Regions from separate parts of the Burkholderia sp. AW49-1 genome, predicted to be linked through region 2. Evidence: riboswitches for the same ligand, from Rfam matches in the RefSeq annotation. Region 2 holds a riboswitch; the other holds the start of a gene.
What was found. A riboswitch is a leader RNA that binds a small molecule or an ion and turns the genes downstream of it on or off. The one in region 2 is predicted to bind thiamine pyrophosphate.
Positions count from the first base shown of each region.

Region 1 (7,824 bases), on a different contig from region 2:
AATACACGTAGTCGGCGATCGCGAACGATTCCGGCACGTCGTGCGTGACGAGGATCGACGTCGCGCCGAGCGCCTCGTTCAGCGTGCGGATCAGGTTCGCCGTGATGCCGAGCGAGATCGGATCGAGGCCCGCGAACGGTTCGTCGTACATGATGAGCTGCGGGTCGAGCGCGATCGCGCGCGCGAGCGCGATGCGGCGCGCCATCCCGCCGGACACCTCCGACGGCATCAGGTCGCGCGCGCCGCGCAGGCCGACCGCGTTGAGCTTCATCAGCACCAGGTCGCGGATCAGGTCTTCGGGCAGGTCGGTGTGTTCACGCAGCGCGAACGCGACGTTCTCGAACACCGACATGTCGGTAAACAGCGCGCCGAACTGGAACAGCATGCCCATCTTGCGGCGCAGCGCGTACAGGCCGTCGCGCGTCTGCGCGCCGACGTCGGCGCCGTCGAACAGCACCTGGCCACGGCTTGCGCGCACCAAGCCGCCGATCAGGCGCAGCACGGTCGTCTTGCCGCAACCCGACCCGCCCATGACGGCGACGACCTGGCCGCGCCCGAAGCGCATGTTCAGGTTCGACAGGACGAGGCGGTCGCCGTAGCCAAAGTCGACGTCGCGAAGTTCCAGCAGTGTCTCGGTAGGAGTGGGGCTCACGGAGCTGACAGTCCTTTTACGCAGAACGCCGAATTATAGGGCCTGCATTGGAATGATGTCGTGACGCCGTTCCAGGCCCTGCGGTCAATGATTGTCAAATTGTCGGGCAAAACATTGCTGCAACGCAACAATCGCCGCCCGATAATCGCCTGCGCCCGTGACCGCGCTGACCACCGCGACGCTGCCGACGCCCGTCGCCAGCACGTCGGGCAACGTGTCGAGCCCCACGCCGCCGATCGCGACGAGCGGCGCCCGCGCGCCCGCGAAGCGCGCGTAGCGGGCAATCCGCGCGAGGCCTTGCGGCGGCGCCGCGACCGCCTTGGTCGCGGTCGCGTACACGGGGCCGAGCGCCAGATAGCTCGGGCGCTCGTGCAACGCGCGCAACATCTCGTAATAACCGTGACTCGACAGGCCGAGCCGCAGGCCGGCGCGTGCGATCGCGGCGAGATCGGCCGTTTCCAGGTCCTCCTGACCCAGATGTACGCCGTACGCCCCCTCTTCTATCGCGATCTGCCAGTGATCGTTGATGAACACGCGCGCATCGGGATAGCGGCGCCCCACCGCAACCGCGCGTGCAACTTCCCGGCGCAACCCGTCCGGATCCGCTCCTTTCACGCGCAGCTGCACGGTTCGCGCGCCGCACTCGAGCACGCGTTCGACCCATTCGGCGTCGGGGACGACCGGATAGAGGCCCAGTTGCGCGGGGCACGGCGGGAATGCGGGCTCGGGTGCCGGGGCCAGGCCGGCGACGCGCGGAAACCGCGCGGCATCGACCGGCCACGCATCGCCCCCGCGCGCTTCGTCGCCGTCGCGCCACGCGAGCGCGAGCACCAGCGCGTCGATCGGCGCGAAGCCGCAATCGAGGAACGCCGCGAGCGCCGCGATCCAGTCGTCGGCGAGCGGATGCGCGGCTTCCAGCGCGTAGCGTACGCCCGCGGCGTGCAGCACCGCGCCGTGTTCGTCGAACTCGATCGCGACCGCGTCCGGCGACGCGGGGCGCGACGCAGCCGACGCGCGCGCCTGCGCGGCACGATCGCCGGCCGACACGATCAGCACGTCGCCGTCGGCCGGCACGTCGGGTGCCGCGACGCACAGCCGCCACGGCGTCGTGCCGGTCGGCCAGTCGCCCAGGCGGGCGCGAATCCGCTCGGCCGCTTCGGCCAGCTCGTCGGCCGGCGGCCAGAATGCATCGGCGAAGCGCACGCTCATGCGCTGCCCCCGTCCTGGTGCCAGAACGGCATCCCGACGACCGGCGTGCTCGCGTGCGCGGTCTCGCGCGCATCCATCGGCCCGGCGAGATAGGCCGCACGGCCGGCCTCGACGCCTTGCGCGAACGCACGCGCCATGATTTCCGGATGCGTGGCCTGCGACACGGCCGTGTTCAGCAGCACGCCGTCGAAGCCCCACTCCATCACCTGGCATGCGTGCGACGGCACGCCGAGCCCGGCGTCGACGATCAGCGGCACGTCCGGCAGCCGCTCGCGCAGCACGCGCAGCCCGTACGGATTCACGACGCCCTTGCCGGTGCCGATCGGCGCGCCCCACGGCATCAGCGCCTCGCAGCCGACGTCGAGCAGACGCCGGCCGATCACGAGATCCTCGGTGCAGTACGGCAGCACCTTGAAGCCGTCCTTGACCAGCTGCGCGGCCGCCTCGATCAGCCCGACCGGGTCGGGCTGCAGCGTGTAGTCGTCGCCGATCAGCTCGAGCTTGATCCAGTCGGTATCGAAGACCTCGCGCGCCATATGCGCGGTCGTCACCGCTTCGGCGACGGTCTGGCAGCCGGCCGTGTTCGGCAGCAGCGGCACCGCGTGACGCTTGAGCAGATCGAAGAAGCCGGCCTCGGCCGTGCCGCCGGTCATCTGGCGGCGTAGCGCGACCGTCACCATCCCGGGGCGCGACGCGGCGATCGAATCGGACAGCGACTGCAGCGACGGGTAGCGCGACGTGCCGAGCAGCACGCGGCTTGCGAAGGTTTCGCCGTACAGCGTCAGCGCGTCGGCGGAAGTGAGGGACGTCATGTCGTTTTCCTGGAAGAGCGGGGGGCGAACCGGCGGCGCTCAGCCGCCCGCGACGGGGTGCACGACGTCGAGCTTGTCGCCCGTCGCGAGCGCGCGCGCCGCATGCTGCGTGCGCGCGACGAAATTGCCGTTCAGCGCGACCGCGTACGGCGGACGCGCGCCGTACGCGGCGAGCGCGTCGGCCACCGTCGCGCCGTCGGGTAGCGTCAGCGTCTGTTGGTTGATCTGGATATCCATGAGGCTTGATCGAATTCGGTCGGCGGCGCGCGTCAGGCCGGCTGGCGCGCGTCGTCGCGGTGATGAAGGAGCGTCGGCCAGCGCGCGGCATCGCGCCACGCCACGAACGCGTCGGCATCGGCGAATGCACCGCCGAGCGCGGCTTGCGCGAACGCGACCGCCGCATGCGCGACTTCCGGCGCGATCATGAAGCCGTGCCGGTACAGGCCGTTGACGGCCAGCGTCGTCGCGCCGTCCCAGATCACCGCCGGGCGGTGATCGGGCAACGTCGGGCGACATTGCGCGTTCAGTTCGAGGATGCGCGCCTCGCCGAATGCCGGGTGCACGGAAAACGCCGCGCTCAGCAGCTCGAGCGCCGAGCGCACGCTGACGGGCGACATGTCCTCGCCCTCCACTTCGGTCGCGCCGATCACGTACAGGTCGTCCTGTTTCGGCGCGATGTACAGCGGATAGCGCGGATGCAGCAGGCGCACGGGCCGCGTGAGCCCGATGCCCGGCGCGCGCACGCGCGCGACTTCGCCGCGGATGCCGCGCAGCGAGGGCAGCGCGGATTTCGCGCCGAGCCCGCGACAATCGATCGTGAAATGCGCGTCGGGCCGGTTCGCGTCGTCGATCGTCGCGTGCCAGTGCAGCTCGACGCCGCGTTGCGCGAGGCCCGCCGCGAGTGCGCGCAGCGCCTGCCGGTTGTCGAGCTGCCCCTCGCGCGGCAGCATCAGGCCGCGCGGGAAGCGCCCCGCGAGCGCGGGCTCGGCCGCGTCGACCTGCGCGCCGGCAAGCGCGACGAAGCCACCGTCGAACAACTCGGCCGGTGCGTTCGCGCGCACGCGTCGCTCGAACAGCGGTGCCTCGGCGCGATCGGCCTGATGCCAGACGACGAGCGTGCCGTCTTGCTGGAAAAACACCGGTTCGGGCAGTTCCGCGAGCCATTGCGGCCAGCGCGCGAGCGATGCCGCGCCGAGCTCTGTGATCAACAGCTCGGCGCTCGCCGCCTCGGCGAGCGGCGCGAGCATCGCGGCCGCGACCCACGCGGCCGACTGCTCGCCGTCCGGGCCGCCGCGCTCGTACAGCGCGACGCGATGCCCGTCGCCCGCAAGCCGCCACGCGATCAGACGGCCGACGAGGCCGCCGCCGAGTACCGCGAAATCGGGCCGGGAAGCGTGGAGGTTCATCGCGCGCCCTCCCCGCAGATCGCGCGGGCGCGTGCGACGAACGTTGGCGCGCGCACACCGTCCCGTGCGGACGCACGCGACAGCGGATCGGGAACAGCGCAAAAGACTGAAGATTGAGCGGTCATCATTCCTTCCGTAACGCGCGACGCGCGTACCCAAAAGGACGAAACCGGCAGCAAAGGCCGGCCGGGCGGGACTCGGGCGCTGACCATGTGGGATGGCAGCCAGCGCGGCCCGGCGGGATCAGAAACTTCCCTCGCCGGTATTACCCGGATCGGGTGCGAAGGGTCTTTCTCAGCCTCGCCGCGTCGCCCGGAACTGTCCGTCGGCCGCGCTCGAAGCACCCCTGTTTCGTCGTCGGCCATTAGACCATAAAAGCGGAAAGCGCCGCAAACTGTCCCCCATGCGGCAAATTCGCCGTCGTGCCGCGCCGCTCTGGCACAATGCCCGCAGGCCGGCCGCGCGAGCGGCCGGTTGCCGCGTCACCGCCGGCCTTAAGTGCCGTTTAAGACGCCCGGGTCACCATCCGGACGCCCGCCGTCAGTCGGCACCCCGTCCCGGCATGCCGTATCGCGGCGCGCGTCCGGCCCCGCCCGGCACGCGCGCCGGCTACTCATCAGGAAGCACATGACCCAATCGATCGATCCCGTCCGCTCCGCCTCCGACGCGCCGCAGGACGAGCGCCCGGTATCCGCGTGGAGCCTCATCAAACCCTACTGGGTGTCGTCCGAATGGAAAATCGCGTGGGGGCTGCTGGTCACGATCATCGCGATCAATCTCTGCGTGGTCTGGATCAACGTCAAGCTGAACAAGTGGAACGCGCAGTTCTACAACGCGCTGCAGTCGAAGGACGTCCACGATTTCCCGAACCTGCTGATGCAGTTCTCCGCGCTCGCGTTCGGCTTCATCATCCTCGCGGTGTACGGCCGCTACCTGCGCCAGATGCTCGGGTTCCGCTGGCGCCAGTGGCTCACCGACCGCTTTCTCGGCCAGTGGCTCGGCGATCGCGCGTTCTACCGGATCGAACGCGACCGCCTCGCCGACAACCCGGACCAGCGGATCACCGACGACCTCCAGTCGTTCGCGACGACGACGCTCGCGCTGTCGCTCGATCTGCTGTCGACGGTCGTCACGCTCGTGTCGTTCATCACGATCCTGTGGTCGCTCGCCGGCGCGCTGACGTTCTCGCTCGGCGCGACGCCGATCACGATCCCCGGCTACATGGTGTGGGCGGCCGCGCTGTACGCGGTGGTCGGCTCGCTGATCATCCAGAAGGTCGGCCACCCGCTCGTGTCGATCAACTACCAGCAGCAGCGTGTCGAGGCCGACTTCCGCTTCGGGCTGATCCGCGTGCGCGAGAACGCCGAGCAGATCGCGTTCTACGACGGCGAGAAAACCGAGACCATCAACGCGCAGAGCCTGTTCACGCGCATTCGCGACAACTGGTGGCGCGTGATGAAGTACACGAAGCGCCTCACGTTCGTGCTGAGCTTCTACGGGCAGATCGCGATCATCTTCCCGCTCGTCGTCGCGGCGCCGCGCTATTTCGCGGGCGCGTTCTCGTTCGGCGTGCTGATGCAGATCTCGTCGGCGTTCGGCACCGTCAGCGATTCGTTCTCGTGGTTCATCAACAGTTACTCGACCCTGGTCGAATGGCGCGCCACCGTCAACCGTCTGCGTGAATTCAAGCGTGTGATGGGCACGTCGCACCTGAAGGAAAGCCTGTCGCCCGCGACCGAGCACGGCGGCATCAACCTGCACTACGTCGATGCCGCGAAGCTGTCGACGTCGTCGCTGAAACTCGCGCTGCCGAACGGCAACGCGCTCGCGAACATCGGCAACGTGACGATCGAACCCGGCTCGCGCTGGCTCGTGGTCGGCAAGTCGGGTTCCGGCAAGAGCACGTTCATGCGCGCGCTCGCGGGCCTGTGGCCGTTCGGTGACGGCGCGATCGACGCGCCGGTCGGCGCCCGGATGATGTTCGTGCCGCAAACCAGCTACCTGCCGATCGGCACGCTGAAGGCCGCGCTCACCTATCCGGCCGCGCCCGACGCGTTCACCGACGACGCGTGCCGCGACGCGCTGCGTGCGTGCCGCCTGGAAGACTACGTCGGGCGCCTCGACGAGACCGGCCACTGGACGCGCGTGCTGTCGCCGGGCGAACAGCAGCGTCTAGCCGGCGCGCGCGTGCTGCTGCACAAGCCCGACTTCCTGTTCCTCGACGAAGCGACGAGCGCGCTCGACGCCGACAACGAAGCGCGGCTCTATCACCTGCTCGCCGAACGGCTGCCGAAAGCCGCGATCGTCAGCATCGCGCATCGCGAATCGCTGGCCGCGTTCCACGTCGGCACGATCAACGTCGAACGCGTGAACGACAGCGACAAGGTCGCCGCGTAACCGAAGCAAAAAGGCCGACGCATACCGCGCCGGCCTTGCTCTCTTCCTCGCCCCACCCGCCTTCCCGCTACGCCCGCCCGACCGGCACCGACACGATCGGCACATGCGACACGCCGTCGTGCGACGGCCGGCTTTCAAATAACGTCAGCGCGACGAAACGCAGCGCGACCGGCCGCCCGGTCGCGCCGCCGTGCGCGGGCTGCCCGTCCGCGTCGCGCGGCAGCCGCGCGAGCGTGACGTGCGGCCTGAACGGCCGGCGGTCCGCCGGCACGCCCAGTTCGAGCAGCAGCGCGCACAAGTCGGCATTCAGCGCAGTACAGGCGGGATCGGGTGCGAGTTCCGCGACGATCAGTCTCGCGCGCGGCAGGCTCGGCCACCACGCAATCCGCTCGACCGGCTGCATCGGCAGCGCATGCGCGGCCGCGAGCGCCGGCAGGCGTGCGGCCAGCGCATCGCAACGCGCGCGTTCGATCGCGCCGATGAACGCGAGCGTCACGTGCAGTTGCGCGGGCAGCGTGCGCCGCGCGCCCCGGGTGACCGGCAGCGCGTGCAGCGCGTCGCGCGATGCCGCATCGGGCATCAGCGCGACGAACGCACGGAGCCGGTCGCCGTTCATGACTCGCGCACCGCCACACGCGCTTCGGCCACCGCATCGGCCGACACCGGCCGCTGCGGCAGCGGACCGTGCTCGCCCCACACGTCGGGCGGCAGCACGCGCGCGAGCTCGGGAATCGTGTTGCGCGTAAACACCGGATCGGCAATGCCCTGCGCGCGCTGGCGGCGATAGTCGCGCCACGCGGCATGCGCATACTTGCCGAGCGCGAGGATCGCGACCAGATTGATGATCGCCATCAGCCCCATGCTCGTATCGGCCATCGCCCATACGAGCGGCAGTTGCCCGACGCTGCCGAACATCACCATGCCGAGCACCGCGATGCGGAACAGCGGCAGCACGCCGCGCCGCTTCGTGATGAAGTCGACGTTGCCTTCCGCGTATGCGTAATTGCCGATCACCGACGAGTACGCGAAGAAGAAGATCGCAACGGCCATGTAGATGCCGCCCCAGTCGCCGACGTGGCTCGCGATCGCACGCTGCGTGAGCGCCGCGCCCTCCATGCCGGTGCCGAGTTCGTACTGGCCCGACAGCAGGATCACGAACGCGGTCGCGCTGCAGATCACGATCGTGTCGACGAACACGCCGAGCATCTGGATCAGCCCCTGCACGACCGGATGCCGCACGCTCGCAGTCGCGGCCGCGTTCGGCGCGCTGCCCATGCCGGCCTCGTTCGAGAACAACCCGCGCTTCACGCCCATCGCGACCGCCTGGCTGACCGCGTAGCCGGTCAGG
Region 1 is NZ_JBSAXF010000019.1:31,482-39,305, forward strand. It holds gene ACV22W_RS24300 (ABC transporter ATP-binding protein) at 1-652, opposite strand, end outside; gene thiE (thiamine phosphate synthase) at 737-1,861, opposite strand; gene ACV22W_RS24310 (thiazole synthase) at 1,858-2,673, opposite strand; gene thiS (sulfur carrier protein ThiS) at 2,713-2,910, opposite strand; gene ACV22W_RS24320 (FAD-dependent oxidoreductase) at 2,943-4,079, opposite strand; TPP riboswitch at 4,314-4,437, opposite strand; gene ACV22W_RS24325 (ABC transporter ATP-binding protein/permease) at 4,707-6,476, shown strand; gene thpR (RNA 2',3'-cyclic phosphodiesterase) at 6,544-7,092, opposite strand; gene ACV22W_RS24335 (alanine/glycine:cation symporter family protein) at 7,089-7,824, opposite strand, start outside.
Region 1: linked by a shared signal. The riboswitch ahead of ACV22W_RS24320 (FAD-dependent oxidoreductase) and the one ahead of thiC (phosphomethylpyrimidine synthase ThiC) in region 2 are both predicted to bind thiamine pyrophosphate.

Region 2 (7,824 bases):
GCCAGAAACGCGCCGAACGGCGTGCCGCCCCAGCGGCCGATCGCGCTCCACCCTTCCACGCAGATGTGCCGCGTGATCTGCTCCGCGTGCGGCAGCGCATACAGCTCGTCGAGCGTCCACACGCGCTTGCCCGTCACGCGGCCCGACAGCACGAGCCGGTAGGTCGCTGCGTCGACGTGCGGCACCTCGTCGATGCCGTAATACGCGTTGAACGGGAACGGCCGCGTGATGTCGGCCTCGGTATAGGTCGGCGCAAGCCGCTCGCCGCTGAACAGCCAGGCCTGCACGCGATCGTTCATGCGCGACACCTTCTCGAGGAACGCGTTGACCGATGCGTCGTCCTGCAGCGTGCAGCCGGTCAGCATCGTCAGGCCGCCGAGCGTCAGCACGCGCCGGTTGAAGAGGCGCCGCGACGGCATTTCGAGTTCGCGGCGCACGTCGAGCTCGAGCGACTTGCGGTCGAGCGTCCAGCCCGGCCGCCCGCGATTGTTTCCGGATTCCGACATGATGAGTTCCTTCGCTCGCGGCGTGCGGGTCAGCGGCCGCGCAGCATCGCGAGCAGCGAGCGCGGCACCAGCAGCGCCATCGCGACGTGTACGACGAAAAACGCGACGAGCAGCGACATCGCCCAGAAGTGCACGACGCGCGCATCGTCGTAACCGCCGAACAGCGCGCGCAGCAGCGGAAACTGCACGGACTTCCAGATCGTGAGCCCCGACAGCACCAGCACGATCAGATCGACGATCGCCGTCAGGTACGCGGCACGCTGCACCGCGTTGTAGACGCTCAGGTCGTCGTGCGACAACCGGCCGCCCAGCGCCGCGCGCACGTCGCGCCATATCGACGCCGGCGTGACCGGCAGCATCTTTTGCGCGAGGCGGCCCGTCGCGATCGACATCGCGAGGTAGAACAGCCCGTTGCCGACCAGCAGCCACATCGCCGCGAAATGCCATTGGAGCGCGCCGCCCAGCCAGCCGCCGAGCGTGATGCCGTGCGTGAACGTGAACGGCGGATAGATCGGCGACGCATCGTAGATGCGCCAGCCGGACAGTGCCATCAGGATCGCCGCGAGCGCGTTGAGCCAGTGGCTCACGCGTACCCACAACGGATGAATCTTGCGCGCGGGCGGCGTGGCAGCCGTGCGCCCGGCAGCGGGAACGGTTTGCATGATGAAGACTCCCGGAACGTAGCGGCGGTGCGCGATGCGCGGGCGGCCTCGTGTACCGCATGCGCCGGCCGCGCCCCGCCCGCGTCGGTCAGTTCGACGGCGCCATCTTGTCGCCCGACATCGACTTGCCCATCGCGTCGTGCGACATCGCGTCCTTCTTCATCGCGTGCTTCTTCATGGCGCCCTTCTTCATCGCGCCGTCCTTCGCCATCGCGTCGTGGCCCATCGCATCCTTCGACATCGACGTGCCCTCCTTCGACATCGCGTCGTTCTGCGCATACGCGCCCGTTGCGGCCATGGCGAAACCGGCGACACAGGCTGCGATCAGTACTTTTTTCATGACATCTCTCCGAAACATGGGTTTGAGGAGCCGAATAGACGGAGGACGTCGCGGGATATGACAGTCGTTTCGAGATTTTTTTTTCAGGGACCGCCGAAACCGCTGCAATGCTGCGCCGCGCCGTCACTGTCAGCCAGGCCGCAGGGCCGTGCGGCGGTGTCATGCATCGCGGCTTGCGTGGCGGGCGCACCGCCCGCATTGCTGCAACTGCACCGCGACCACCGGTCCGCCACCGGTTGAAACCGCCGCGAAGCCAGTGTATTGTGTGCGCTGCTAACGCGGGGGTCCTGCAATGCGTTCGGTCAAACAACCGGCATTGCGGGTGAGAAATACCCTTTGAACCTGATCTGGATAATGCCAGCGCAGGGAAGCGTACGGATTTCGCCGCCATCCTTCTGACGAAATCCGCCGCCTCACCAAGCCTCGTCTCCTGCTTAGCTCGAGCCCCACATTCGTCAAGGGCTCCGGGCAAGCGCCGTGGCGCCTGTCCGGCGCTCACACAGGAGATTGCATGAACGCCAATCCGAAGTTTCTGTCCGCGGACGCCCACGTCGACGCCGCCGCCGTCGCCCCGCTGCCCAATTCGCGAAAGGTTTATGTAACCGGCTCGCAGCCCGACATCCGCGTGCCGATGCGTGAAATCACGCAGGCCGACACCCCGACCGGCTTCGGCGGCGAAAAGAACCCGCCGATCTACGTGTACGACACGTCGGGCCCGTACACCGATCCGGACGCGAAGATCGACATCCGCGCCGGCCTGCCGGCACTGCGCCAGCGCTGGATCGAGGCGCGCGGCGACACCGAGGTGCTCGACGGCCTGTCGAGCCGGTACGGCCTCGAGCGCGCGGCCGACCCGGCCACCGCCGACCTGCGTTTCCCGGGCCTGCACCGCAACCCGCGCCGCGCGCAAGCCGGCAAGAACGTCACGCAGATGCACTACGCGCGCCAGGGCATCATCACGCCGGAAATGGAATACATCGCGATCCGCGAGAACCAGCGCCGCGCCGAGTACATCGAAAGCCTCAAGTCGAGCGGCCCGAACGGCGCGAAGCTCGCCGCGATGATGGGCCGCCAGCACCCGGGCCAGGCGTTCGGCGCCGCGGCCTTCGGCGCGAACCCACTCGCCGAGATCACCCCCGAGTTCGTGCGCGAGGAAGTCGCGCGCGGCCGCGCGATCATCCCCGCGAACATCAACCACCCGGAATCCGAGCCGATGATCATCGGCCGCAACTTCCTCGTGAAGATCAACGCGAACATCGGCAACTCGGCCGTCACGTCGTCGATCGGCGAGGAAGTCGACAAGATGACGTGGGCGATCCGCTGGGGCGGCGACACGGTGATGGACCTGTCGACCGGCAAGCACATCCATGAAACGCGCGAGTGGATCATCCGCAACAGCCCGGTGCCGATCGGCACGGTGCCGATCTACCAGGCGCTCGAAAAGGTCAACGGCAAGGCCGAGGACCTGACCTGGGAAATCTTCCGCGACACGCTGATCGAACAGGCCGAGCAAGGCGTCGACTACTTCACGATCCACGCGGGCGTGCGCCTGCAGTACGTGCCGCTCACCGCGAACCGGATGACGGGCATCGTGTCGCGCGGCGGCTCGATCATGGCCAAGTGGTGCCTCGCGCATCACAAGGAAAGCTTCCTGTACGAACACTTCGAAGAGATCTGCGAGATCATGAAGGCGTACGACGTGAGCTTCTCGCTCGGCGACGGCCTGCGTCCCGGCTCGATCTACGACGCGAACGACGAAGCGCAGCTCGGTGAACTGAAGACGCTCGGCGAGCTCACGCAAATCGCGTGGAAGCACGACGTGCAGGTGATGATCGAAGGCCCCGGCCACGTGCCGATGCAGTTGATCAAGGAAAACATGGATCTCCAGCTCGACTGGTGCAAGGAAGCGCCGTTCTACACGCTCGGGCCGCTGACCACCGACATCGCACCGGGCTACGACCACATCACGTCGGGCATCGGCGCCGCGATGATCGGCTGGTTCGGCACCGCGATGCTGTGCTACGTGACGCCGAAGGAGCACCTCGGGCTGCCGAACAAGGACGACGTGAAGGAAGGGATCATCACGTACAAGCTCGCCGCGCACGCGGCCGACCTGGCCAAGGGTCACCCCGGCGCGCAGGTGCGCGACAACGCGCTGTCGAAGGCGCGTTTCGAGTTCCGCTGGGAAGACCAGTTCAACATCGGCCTCGATCCGGACAAGGCGCGCGAATTCCACGACGAGACGCTGCCGAAGGATTCGGCGAAGGTCGCGCACTTCTGCTCGATGTGCGGCCCGCACTTCTGCTCGATGAAGATCACGCAGGACGTGCGCGAATTCGCGGCACAGCAGGGCGTGTCGGAAACCGAGGCGCTGAAGAAGGGGATGGAGGTCAAGGCAGTCGAGTTCGTGAAGACGGGCGCCGAGATCTATCACCGTCAGTAAGTCGGCAAGCGAACGCGGCGGTCCGCACGGACCGCTTCGCTTCCTCAAGCACGGCAGAAAGCCCGCTTTCGAGCGGGTTTTTTTGCATTCGCGCGCATGCCGTGTGCCTGCCGGCGCAAGCGAAACAATTGATTACGAAACCGCTCGAGCCTTAACAAGTCCTTACAGCAGCTCCACGGAGCGACGCGTAGATTGGATTCATGCGCGGCCGTCAGGCGGCCGCGCGACCTCCGTTCACTACCACAAGGACAGCGATCATGAACCATTCGATTCGGCGTTTTGGGGTATGCGCGCTGCTCGTCGCGACGGTGGCCAGCCTTTCGGCCTGCGATTCGATGACGCGGCGCCAGCGTGATACCGCGATCGGTGCGGGTGTCGGCGGCGTCGCCGGCGCGGCGATCGGCGGCAGCGCGCTGTCGACGCTGGGCGGCGCGGCGGCCGGCGGCATCATCGGCAACCAGGTCGGCAAATAAGCCGGCCGGCTTACCCGGCTGCCGCGCGACGCGCGGCAAGTTCCGGCCTGACGGCGTTTCCGCACCGCGGAAGCGCCGTTTTTCATATGCGGCGCCGCAACACGCCGCAGGGGCCCGGAAATGATCCGTTACCGTTTAGCGCACCTTGTCATCGCCGCGCGGCCTAAGCTTAAGCATCTGCCGATTGCCGGCTCCGCCGGAGAGACATCATGAACAGGACCCTCGTCGCCGCGGCGCTCGCGTGCACGACGCTCGCCGGCTGTTACTACCCTTACGGCTACTATCCGTCCGGCTATTACGCGGCGGCGCCGGTACAGCCGGCACCCGTCTATGTTGATCCGGGCCCCGCGTACTACTATCCGGCCCCCGCCTATGCCCCGGCCTGGGGCGGCTACTGGGGCCCCGCGGTATCGCTCAATTTCGGCTTCGGCGGACGCGGCGGCTGGCACCATCATTGAGCGACCGCGCGTGCCGTCCGGCCGCTGCGCGTCGGGGCGAGCGGATTTCCCGGTTCTTGCCGGTTCTTGCCGGTTCTTGTCATTTCATCCGATCGTGAAACGACGGCACGGGAACGCGGTGTAAGATCCTTCGCATCCCGTCCCCTCGCCCGCCACGCTCGATGTCGCCCAAGAACGCCTTTCTGCTGACCGTCCTCGCTGCCCTGTGGGGCGCGTCGTTCCTGTTTATCCGGATCGGCGTCGCCGACTTCGGTGTCGCGCCGCTGATGGCGCTGCGCGTGGGCATCGGCGCGCTGTTTCTCGCGGGCTTCGCGCTGACGCGCTTCAGGCCCGCCGAGCTCGGCGCGCAGCTGCGCCGTCGCGCGTGGCCGTTGTTCGTCGTTGGCGCGCTGAACTCGGGCATCCCGTTCTGCCTGTTCGCGTTCGCCGAACTGACGCTGTCGGCCGGCGTGACGTCGGTGATCAACGCGACGACGCCGCTGTGGGGCGCGCTCGTCGCCTATCTGTGGCTGAAGGACAAGCTGTCGCTGCCGCGCGCGATCGGCCTCGTGATCGGCTTTGCCGGCGTCCTCACGCTCGTGTGGGATCAGATCGCGAACGCGCGCGGCGGCACCGGCGCCAACGCGACCGCGCTCGCCGCCGCCGCCGCGCTCGGCGCGACGCTGCTGTACGGCATCGCGGCCAACTACACGAAGCGCACGCTCAGCGGCGTCGATCCGCTCGTCAACGCGACCGGCAGCATGATCGGCTCGACCGTGCTGCTGGCGCCGTTCGCGATCGCGACCTGGCCCGCCGCGGCCGTCAGCGCGCATGCGTGGGGCGCCGTGCTCGCGCTCGGCATCGCCTGCACGGGCATCGCGTATTTCATCTTCTTCCATCTGATCGCGCACATCGGCCCGGCCCGCGCGATTACCGTGACGTTCGTGATCCCGGTGTTCGGCCTGCTGTGGGGCGCGCTGTTCCTCAGCGAACACGTATCGCTCGTGATGATCGAAGGTTGCGCGATCGTGCTCGTCGGCACCGCGCTCGCCACCGGCGTGATCAAGCGGATTCCCGGGCTGCGCCCGCGCGGCGGCGAAGCGGCCTAAGTGGCGGGCGGGGCGGGCGCTCCGCCGGTGCGGAATGCGAGTGCCGCGCGTCGACCGGTGCGCGACGGCGCATGTCGAGTTTCGACTCACGCCGATGCAGCCGCCCGGCTTTGCCGCTCCCCCGCATTCGTGGCACGCGATGCACGCGGCATACATGGCGCTGTCGCCGCATACGCGGCCGGCGACCCTTGGATGTCGCGCTCCCGGGCGGACAGCCCCTTCCAGCTGTCGGTGTAGCGTTTGCGTCTGGAGTTTCCCTGATACGCGCGCCGCACCATTCCCGTTACACTCGGATCACTCATCCGCGGAAGGCGGTTACGATGCACCACGTTCTTTCGCGTCCACCTGCGCGTGCGACGGCTTCTGCGTGGCGCGCACGATACCGCCCCCCGATCTCCCCAGGGCACCATTGACATGAAGCCCTCCCGCGACCTCTCGCTCGACTCCCTGCTCGAACGCCTCACGCCGACGCCCAGCGGCTGGATCGCCACGTATCGGGAAACGACGCTGCGCAGCGTGTTTCAACCTGTGCTGTCGATCACGCACAAGCGCGTGGTCGGCTATGAAGCGCTGCTGCGCGTCGTGGACGAAAACGGCACGCTCGTTTCGCCGGTCGCGCTGTTCGACCGGACGCGTGCCGCTGCCGACGCATTGCTGCTTGACCGCCTCGCCCGCTGCCTGCATACGGCGAACTTCGTCGCGCAAGGCATCGGCGACGGCTGGCTGTTCCTGAACGTGACGCCGCGCGTGCTCGATTCGGGCCTCGTGCAGCGCGAATTCGTCGAGGCGCTGTGCCGTCATTTCGCGCTGCCGCCGAACCGCATCGTGCTGGAAGTCGTCGAGCAGCCGTCGCGCGATGAAGCCGCGCTCGCCCGCACGATCGACATGATCCAGCACCGGGACTTCCTGATCGCGATCGACGATTTCGGCACCGGGTTCTCCAATTTCGACCGCGTGTGGCGCGCACGGCCCGATATCGTCAAGCTCGATCGATCGCTCGTCGAACGCGCGAACGCGTCGGCCGACGATCGCCGCATCATGCATCACCTGGTATCGATGCTCCACCAGGCTGGCGCGATGGTGCTCGCAGAGGGCGTCGAAAGCGACGACGCGCTGCAGACGCTGATGGAGGCCGATATCGATTTCGTCCAGGGTTTCCAGTTCGGCCAGCCCGATGCATCGATCGCGCACGCGAGCGCCGCTGCGCCCGCGATGCTCGACGCCGCGTGGCAACGCTACATCGCCCACCGGCATACGCCGGCGATCGCCGAGCAGCCGGGCTTCGACGCGATCGAGCGGCTCGTGCTCGCCGGCGCGGCCGCGTTTTCCGCGAGCGGCAGCCTGCAGGACGCCGCGCAGCGCGTATTCGTGGTGCCGGCCGCACGCCGGGTGTTCGTCACGGACGAGATCGGCGAACAGTTCCTGCCGTCGATCGGCGCGCGTCCCGAAGACGGGCAGACCAGCGGCACGCGGCTCTCGCCGCTGTTCCCGGAGACGCACAGCAACTGGTCGCGGCGCCCGTACTTCCAGCGCGCGATCGCCGCGCCCGGGCGCGTCGCGCTCATGGGCCCGCACTTCTCGCTGACCGAAGGCCGCGATTGCTACACGGCAGCCGTCGCGATTCGCGCGCAAAACCGTCTCGTCGTGTTCTGCGTCGACTTCGTGCTCGACAGCGCGGGCACCGTGATGCGGTAGCGCATACGGCGGCACGACGACGCCCGCCATGCAGGCCGGCCGGCGATTCGTTTCGTCAGTCGATCACCTTCCCTCTTCCGGACTTCACCACGCTGCGGCGCGACTTGTGTTCGAGCCGCCGCTCCTTCGATGCACGTGTCGGCCGTGTCGCGACCCGCG
Region 2 is NZ_JBSAXF010000016.1:45,505-53,328, forward strand. It holds gene ACV22W_RS22595 (molybdopterin-dependent oxidoreductase) at 1-506, opposite strand, end outside; gene ACV22W_RS22600 (cytochrome b/b6 domain-containing protein) at 536-1,168, opposite strand; gene ACV22W_RS22605 (pentapeptide MXKDX repeat protein) at 1,257-1,508, opposite strand; TPP riboswitch at 1,779-1,895, shown strand; gene thiC (phosphomethylpyrimidine synthase ThiC) at 2,020-3,951, shown strand; gene ACV22W_RS22615 (glycine zipper 2TM domain-containing protein) at 4,209-4,424, shown strand; gene ACV22W_RS22620 (hypothetical protein) at 4,634-4,882, shown strand; gene ACV22W_RS22625 (DMT family transporter) at 5,044-5,970, shown strand; gene ACV22W_RS22630 (EAL domain-containing protein) at 6,385-7,665, shown strand; gene arfB (alternative ribosome rescue aminoacyl-tRNA hydrolase ArfB) at 7,721-7,824, opposite strand, start outside.